2 regions of the Methylorubrum populi genome follow, and region 1 is predicted to be linked to the other one. Evidence: riboswitches for the same ligand, from Rfam matches in the RefSeq annotation. Region 1 holds a riboswitch; the other holds the start of a gene.
What was found. A riboswitch is a leader RNA that binds a small molecule or an ion and turns the genes downstream of it on or off. The one in region 1 is predicted to bind glycine.

Region 2: another riboswitch for glycine. It lies ahead of gcvT (glycine cleavage system aminomethyltransferase GcvT); the one in region 1 lies ahead of MPPM_RS06755 (L,D-transpeptidase).

What each region holds. Positions count from the first base shown of each region.
Region 1 is NZ_AP014809.1:1,463,782-1,467,630, reverse strand. Features, by position in the region: gene MPPM_RS06760 (chemotaxis protein CheB) at 130-1,152, opposite strand; glycine riboswitch at 1,441-1,530, shown strand; gene MPPM_RS06755 (L,D-transpeptidase) at 1,865-2,596, shown strand; gene MPPM_RS06750 (trimeric intracellular cation channel family protein) at 2,642-3,271, shown strand; gene MPPM_RS06745 (efflux RND transporter periplasmic adaptor subunit) at 3,401-3,849, opposite strand, start outside.
Region 2 is NZ_AP014809.1:931,540-935,388, reverse strand. Features, by position in the region: gene MPPM_RS04310 (C40 family peptidase) at 1-384, shown strand, start outside; gene MPPM_RS04305 (aminotransferase class I/II-fold pyridoxal phosphate-dependent enzyme) at 391-1,542, opposite strand; gene MPPM_RS04300 (hypothetical protein) at 1,644-1,868, shown strand; glycine riboswitch at 1,927-2,028, shown strand; gene gcvT (glycine cleavage system aminomethyltransferase GcvT) at 2,175-3,353, shown strand; gene gcvH (glycine cleavage system protein GcvH) at 3,380-3,742, shown strand.

The DNA of each region.
Region 1 (3,849 bases):
TGCGGGGATCTCGGCGTCTGTCGTGGCGCGTGTCTTGGCGTCTGTCTTGGCGTCTGTCTTGGCGTGTGCCCTGGTGGGGCCGCGTCCCGACGCGGGCGGGTGCGGGGCCGATGCGGGAGGGCGCCCATGCTACGGCTCTTGCTCGCCCTCGCCGTCTGCCGGTTCCGGTGACGGCAGGGTCTGGAGCACGGCCCGGCGGATCACGTCGGCGTATTGGCGGTATTCGGCTGCGCGCTCCTCGTACATCTCGCTGACGGCCGGACGCCCGGCCCGGCGTCCGTCGCTGGCCATGCGCCGGACCAGTTCGGCCCGCTCCTCGATGATACGCAGGGCGACGCGCAGGGCCTCGTCGATGGAGCCCTCCTGCATCTTGGCCACCGCCTCGGCGGTGTAGGCGTGGCCGACCTGGCAGCGGAAGCGCAGCGGCTTGCCCTCCCGCATCTCCGAGAGGACGCCGCCGCAATGCGGGCAGGACATCGCCGAGGGGTCGGCGACACGGCGCAGGACGTCGCTGTCGATCCGTTCCCCGGCGGCGATGTCGACCTCGAGCCGGATCTCGGCCGGAACCGGCAGGCGCGGGCCGGGGGCGTCGCGCACGAGGTCCGAGAGGACGTCGCCGATGCGGGCCGCGGACAGGGTGAGATCGACCTCCATGACCGAGAGGGCGCTGCGCGGCATCTCGTCGGCGATCGCCTCGGCGGGATCCTGCACGAGCGTGAGGCCGCCGCAGCGCTTGATCGCTTCGAGACCGGACGCGCCGTCGTTGAGCAGTCCGCTCAGAAGCACCCCGATCACCCGCGGGCCGTAAACCGCGGCCGCCGAGCGGAACAGCGGATCGATCGAGGGCCGGGCCATGTTCTCGCGCGGGCCGCGCCCGAGCCTGATCCGGTCCTCGTCGAGGATGAGGTGATGATCGGGAACGCCGAGGTAGATGTTGCCGGTGCGGATCGCCATGCCGTCGGCGGCGGGGTGAACCGGAAGGTGGGAGACGGCCGCGGTGACGGTCGCGAGCAGGCCGAGGCTGCGCGCGGGAATATGCAGCACGATGAAGACCGCCGCCGGCAGGTCCTGCGGCAGGGCTCCGAGGATCGTCTTCAGCGGAACGGTGGCACCGGACGAGCCGCCGATGACGATGATGTCGCGATTGCCCAAAACGGCGTTGCTCCACGCTTCGCCGCCTCGCGACCGCGGCCCTTCCGGCGGATGCAAGGCCGCACGCCCGTGCCCCTTTCGGATAGCCCGCGACCCGGGCCGAAGGTTCCGAAGGGCGCCGAACGGCGCGCCGGGCGCAGGCGGGCCCTCGCGGTGACCTCCTGGCCACCTCCGCCTGCTGCCCGACACATCGATCGGCCACCGATGATGTGTCGTATCGCACCAAATAGATCGCAAGCTACCTAATTTCCTGGTCAATCCCGGATTCCCGCGATAGAACGGCCAAGTCAGCGACGAGCGGGAGAGAGCCGGTGTGAACCGGCCGCCGAAGGAGCAACCGCCCCGGAAACTCTCAGGCCCCCGGACCGCCCGTCGTTCAACACTCTGGAAAGCGGAGCGGACGCTCCCGCCGATGGTGTAAGTCGCGACCCCGCTCGGGGCCGGGCGAAACTCTCAGGCCGATGACAGAGGGGGCCCGCACGCGAGGCGCGTGCGGAGCGACCCCGGAGGCCTGCGCGATGACCGACCCCTAGACGGCTCCATAGGCCACCCCACGCGGGGCTGCCCACGGTCCTCTTCCCTTCGCGATCCGATCGGCCGGCAAGCTCGTCCTTCGAGCCCGGATGCCGACGCGTGCCCGGACACCGCCCCCGCGCGGCCGGGCAGGCTCGGCGATGCTCGGACCATCGAACCACCGACTGGAGCCACGACGATGCTGGCCACCCGCCGCTCCCTCCTCCTCGCCGCCGCCATCCTCGCGCCGGCCCGCGCGCACGCCTTCTTCTGGGAGGCCGAACCGGTCCCGAAGGCTCCGGAGCCCGTCGATCCCGCCACGAACCGCGACGCGTGGTTCATCGGCGAGATCCCGGACGAGCCCTTCAACGTACCGATGGTCGACCTGACCCTCGTTCCGGCGGCGTTCCGCCGGCAGATCGTGGATTACGACGGCCCCGAGCGCGCCGGGACACTGGTCGTCGACACGCACCAGCGCTTCCTCTTCCTCGTCCGCGAGGACCGGACGGCCCTGCGCTACGGCATCGGGGTGGGCCGGGCCGGCTTCACGTGGTCGGGCGTCGCGGTGGTCAGACGCAAGGCGAAATGGCCGGGCTGGCGCCCGACGCCGGCCATGCTGAAGCGGCGGCCCGACATCCCGCGCTACGTCGAGCCCGGCATCCACAATCCGCTCGGCTGCCGTGCCCTCTACCTCTACCAGGGCGAGCGGGACACGCTCTACCGCATCCACGGCACCAACGAGCCCTGGACCGTCGGCGGCACCGATTCCTCGGGCTGCATCCGTCTCCTCAACGAGGACATCCACGACCTGTACGGCCGGGTTCCCCTCGGCACGACGGTCGTCGTGAAGTCCTCGCCGCCGGAGGTGATGGTCCAGCGCGAGTGGGACGGCCCCTCCCGCGCCGACAACCAAGTGCTGCTCTTCCGGTAGCCCCGCAATCCCTGACGAACCGGATCCCCGGCTGGACTGAGAACGATGTTCGAGACTGCGACCGCGACCCTGGACTGGCTCGGGGTGATCGTCTTCACGATCACCGGAGCCCTCGTGGCCTCCCGAAAGGCGATGGACTTCGTCGGCTTCGCCGTGCTGGGCACCGCGACGGGGATCGGGGGCGGGACGCTGCGCGACCTGCTGCTCGGATCGCCCGTCTTCTGGACGCAGCGGCCCGCCTACCTCCTCGCGTGCCTCGTCGTCTCCTGCGCCGTGTTCTTCGTCGCGCACATCCCGCAATCGCGCTATCGCGCCCTGATCCGGCTCGATGCCCTCGGCCTCGCGCTCTTCGCGGTGGCCGGCGCCGAGACGGCGATCCAGGCCGGAGCGAGCGGAGCCGTGGCCGTCGTGATGGGCGTGGTGACCGCGACCTTCGGGGGCGTCATCCGCGATCTCCTCGGGGGCGACAGTCCGGTGATCCTCAGCCGGGAGATCTACGCCTCGGCGGCGGGAGCCGGTGCGGCCACCTATGTGGCCCTGGCCGCACTCGGCGCGCCGCGGGAACTCGCGCTCGGCTCCGGCTTTCTCGTCGCCCTGCTCCTGCGGGCGGTCTCCCTCCGCCTGGGCTGGACCCTTCCGCGGTACCGTCCCCGGACCCGCCTTCCCGACAACTGACGATCACGCTCCCCTCGCGCCGCGCCACGCGGCCGGCTCGAGGGCGGGCATCGTCGCACGGCGTTCCGGCCGAAGGCGGATCCCCGAAGCGGCGCCTCCGGCTCGCCCGGTCCTCAGCGCGTCCGATCCTCAGCGCGTCCGATCCTGCGGAGGGGCGGCGGGGGCCGGCCCCCCGCGCCAGAACCGGAACAGGTCGAAACCCGGCGCCTCGCCCTCCGGCTCGACCGCGACGGTCGCCGTGCGGCCGGAGACGAGCCGGACCTCGTCGGCGACGCTGTCGAGCTTGATCCGGACCGGGATGCGCTGGGCGAGGCGCACCCAGGCGAAGGTCGGGTTCACGCTGGCGAGCAGGTTGGACCCGGCCGTGCGCTCGCGGTCCTCGATCCCGCCCGCGAAGCTCTCGACCCGGCCCGTCAGCGTGGCGCTCTCACCCATCAGCCGGATGCGGGCCGGGTCCCCGACATGGATGCGCGGCAGCTTGGTCTCCTCGAAATAGCCCTCGACCCGCAGCGTATCGCTGTCGATGAGCGCCATCACGCCCCGGCCGGTGGTGACGTAGGCGCCGGGCCGCAACTCCA
Region 2 (3,849 bases), 530 kb from region 1:
GTCGAACCGGATTTCGCGGCCACCGCCGAGCGGCTCGTCGGCACGCCCTATCTCTGGGGCGGGCGCACCAGCCTCGGCCTCGATTGCTCCGGCCTCGTCCAACTCTGCCTGCAGATGGCGGGACGCGCCTGCCCGCGCGATGCCGACCAGCAGGAGCGGGCGCTCGGCAACGCCCTGCCGCCGGGGCTCGATGGGCTCCGGCGCGGCGATCTCGTGTTCTGGAAGGGCCATGTCGGGCTGATGCTCGACGCTGATCGGCTGATCCACGCCAACGGCCACCACATGGCGGTGGCGGTCGAGCCGCTGCGCGAGGCGGTCGAGCGCATCGCCGCCAAGAGTTTCGGCGCCGTCACCTCGATCCGGCGGCTCGATCCGGTCGCCTGAGGGCGCTCAGCCGGCGCGGACGCGATCGGGGGCCAGTGAGGCCACGGCCTCGGCGAGGGCATCGACCTGCCCCTCGTCATGGGCGGCCGAGAAGGCGACCCGCAGGCGTGCCGTGCCCGCCGCTACCGTCGGCGGCCGGATCGCGACGACCAGGAAACCGCGCGCCTCCAGAGCCGCCGAGAGGGCGAGTGCCGCCTCGGCTTCGCCGACGAGGACGGGCACGATCGGGCTCTCCGCCTCCGGCAACCCGAGCCGCGCGGTGAAGCGGCGGGCGAGGGCCAGGGGGCGGGCGGCGCGCTCCGGCTCGGCCTCGACGATCTCCAGGGCGGCGAGCGCGGCGGCGGCGGAGGCCGGCGGCAGGCCGGTGGTGTAGACGAAGCTGCGGGCCCGGCTCGTCAGCAGGTCGATCACCGGCCGCGAGGCGCAGAGATAGCCGCCGTAGGAGCCGAGCGTCTTCGACAGCGTCCCCATCTCGAGTGGCGCCCGCGAGCCGGGCTCGACCACGCCCAGACCGTGGGCGTCGTCCACCAGCGTCCAGGCATCGTACTCGCCGGCGAGCGCCAGGATCTCGGCGAGCGGCGCCCGGTCGCCGTCCATGCTGAACACCCGCTCGGTGAGGATCAGCGCCCGCCGCGCCGCGCCGCGATGCTCGGCGAGCAGGGCGCGCAGCTGCGCGCCGTCGTTGTGGGCGAAGCGTACGACCTGTGCGCCCGACATCTTCGCTCCCGCGAACAGGCAGGAATGGCCGAGGTCGTCGATCAGGATCAGGTCTCCCGCGCCGACCAGGGCCGGGGCGATGCCGAGATTGGCGAGGTAGCCGGAGCCGAAGACCAGGGCCGCCTCCTTGCCCTTGTGCCGGGCGAGCCGCGCCTCCAGCGCCGCCAGGGGAGGGGCGTTGCCGGTCACCAGCCGGGAGGCGCCCGCGCCCGCGCCGTAACGCGCGAGGGCATCGGAGGCGGCCGCGATCACCCGCGGATCGTGGGCAAGGCCGAGATAGTCGTTGCAGGAGAACGAGACGAGGCGGCGGCCGCTCCGCTCGGCCGCCGCCTCGGCGCCGCGGGCGGTCACGACCAGCCGGCGGCGCAGGGCGGCGGCCTCCAGGCCGGCGAGCTTTTCCGCGGCGAAGGCGTCGAGGCTGTGCGAGTGGTTCGGCGACATGGCGCCTGAAGGCGACGGGTCCCGGGGGATGTCAAGCCGCCGGCCGGCGTGAACCCGGCGCGGGGCGGCGCGTTGCTCCACCTCTCTCGGAACACGCCGCCATGCTGCGTTGCCTCATCCTGGCTGTCCTGCTCCTGGCCGGTGCCTTCGCGATCACGGTACCGGCCTCCGCCGGTCCGGCCCAATCCTACCTGTTCGGCGAGCAGCGCTTCCGCAATGCCTGCCGGCCACCGCTGAAATATGCGGCCGGGGCCTGCGTCCGCCGCTGCCCGGCGGGCTACCAGTCCTTCCGCGGCTACTGCCGCTTCCGCAACATGCGGTGGTGATCGTCACGCGGGCGGCTTGCGGCGCGGTTCGCACCGTGCGAGCGTCAGGCCGTCCGATACAGACGATACGGGAGAGCCCAGGCCGCTCGGAAGAGAGGTTATGGCGCCGACGGAGCAACCACCCCCGGAAACTCTCAGGCACAATCACCGTATCGTTGGACAATCTGGAGAGAGGCGCCGTCCGGCGTCCACCGAAGGAGAAACCTCGCTCGGCCACGGGTGAGGGAAGCTCTCAGGTAAGCGCGACAGATGGGGGCAACTTGCCAGCCGGCCGGCGGGCAAGATCCGTCTGTCGTGGAGTGCCCGATGAGTCCGCAAGCTTCCGGGGCCGTGAGCCCTGCCGCCCCCAGCCCTGCTGATCTGCTGGCCCAGACGCCGCTGCACGCGCTCCACCTGCGCCTCGGCGCCAAGATGGTGCCGTTCGCGGGCTACGCGATGCCGCTGCAATACCCGGCAGGGCTCTTGAAGGAGCACCTGCACACGCGGGCGGCGGCCGGCTTCTTCGACGTGTCGCATATGGGCCAGATCGCCGTGACGCCCCGCTCCGGTGATGTCGCCGATGCGGCCCATGCTCTCGAAGCGCTGATCCCAATCGACATCCTCGGCCTCGGAATCGGGCGCCAGCGCTACGGCTTTCTCACGGACGAGGCCGGCGGCATCCTCGACGACTTGATGGTGGCGCGCCTGCCCGACCGGCTCCACGTGGTCGTCAACGCCGCCAACAAGGCCGCCGACCTCGCGCGCATCCGGGCGAATTGCCCCGAGAGCATCGACGTGGCGCTCGTGCCGGACGCGCTGATCGCGCTGCAGGGGCCGAAGGCCGCCGAGGTGCTCGCCCGCCTCGCCCCGGAAACCGCGGCGATGCGCTTCATGGATGTGCGCGCGGTCGATATCCTCGGTACGCCCTGCCTCGTCAGCCGCTCCGGTTATACCGGCGAGGACGGGTTCGAGATCGCCGTGCCGGCCGAGCGCGCCGAGGCGGTGGCCGAGGCGTTGCTCGCCGCGCCCGAGGTGATGCCCGTAGGCCTCGGCGCCCGCGATTCCCTGCGCCTCGAAGCCGGCCTTCCCCTGCACGGCGCCGACATCGACGCCGGCACCAGCCCGGTCGAGGCGAGCCTCGCCTGGGCAATCTCACTCGTCCGCCGCCGGGGCGGCGTCCGCGAGGGCGGATTTCCCGGCGCGGACCGCATCCTTGCCGAGATGGAGGCGGGCCCGGCCCACCGCCGCGTCGGCCTGCGCCCCGAGGGCCGCGCGCCGGTGCGGGCGGAAGCCCCGCTCTTTGCCGCGGAGGCCGGCGGCGAGCCGATCGGCCGCGTCACCTCCGGCGGCTTCGGCCCGACCCTCGGCGCGCCCGTCGCCATGGGCACCCTGCCGGCGGCGCTTGCCGCCCCCGGCACCCGCATCTTCGCGGAAGTGCGCGGACAGCGTCTGCCCCTCGTCGTCTCCCCGCTCCCCTTCGTCCCGGCCGGCTTCAAGCGCGGCTGATTGTCTTCAGACCAGGAGTTCGAACCATGCTGCGTTTCACCGACGAGCACGAATGGCTGCGCCTCGACGGCGACGTCGCCACGGTCGGCATCACGGCGCATGCCGCCGAACAGCTCGGCGACCTCGTCTTCGTCGAGCTGCCGAAGGTCGGCGCCCGGCTCACCAAGGGCGAGGCGGCGGCGGTGGTCGAGTCCGTCAAGGCGGCCTCCGACGTCTACGCGCCGCTCTCCGGCGAGGTGACCGAGGTCAATGAGGCGGCTTTGTCCGATCCGGCCTCGGTCGGGGCCGACCCGCAGGGCGCGGGCTGGCTCTACCGGCTCAAGCTCGACGACGCCTCCGCCATGGACGCGCTGATGGACGAGGCGGCCTACGCCGCGTTCGCGAAGTAGCGCGTCCGCCAATCCCTTCCCCCGACGGATCTCCGGCTTGCCCGAAATCCGGAAAGCATCTGCCCAAGTCGGGCAGGCCCGGATTGGGGGGTGGGAGGGTGGCCCTC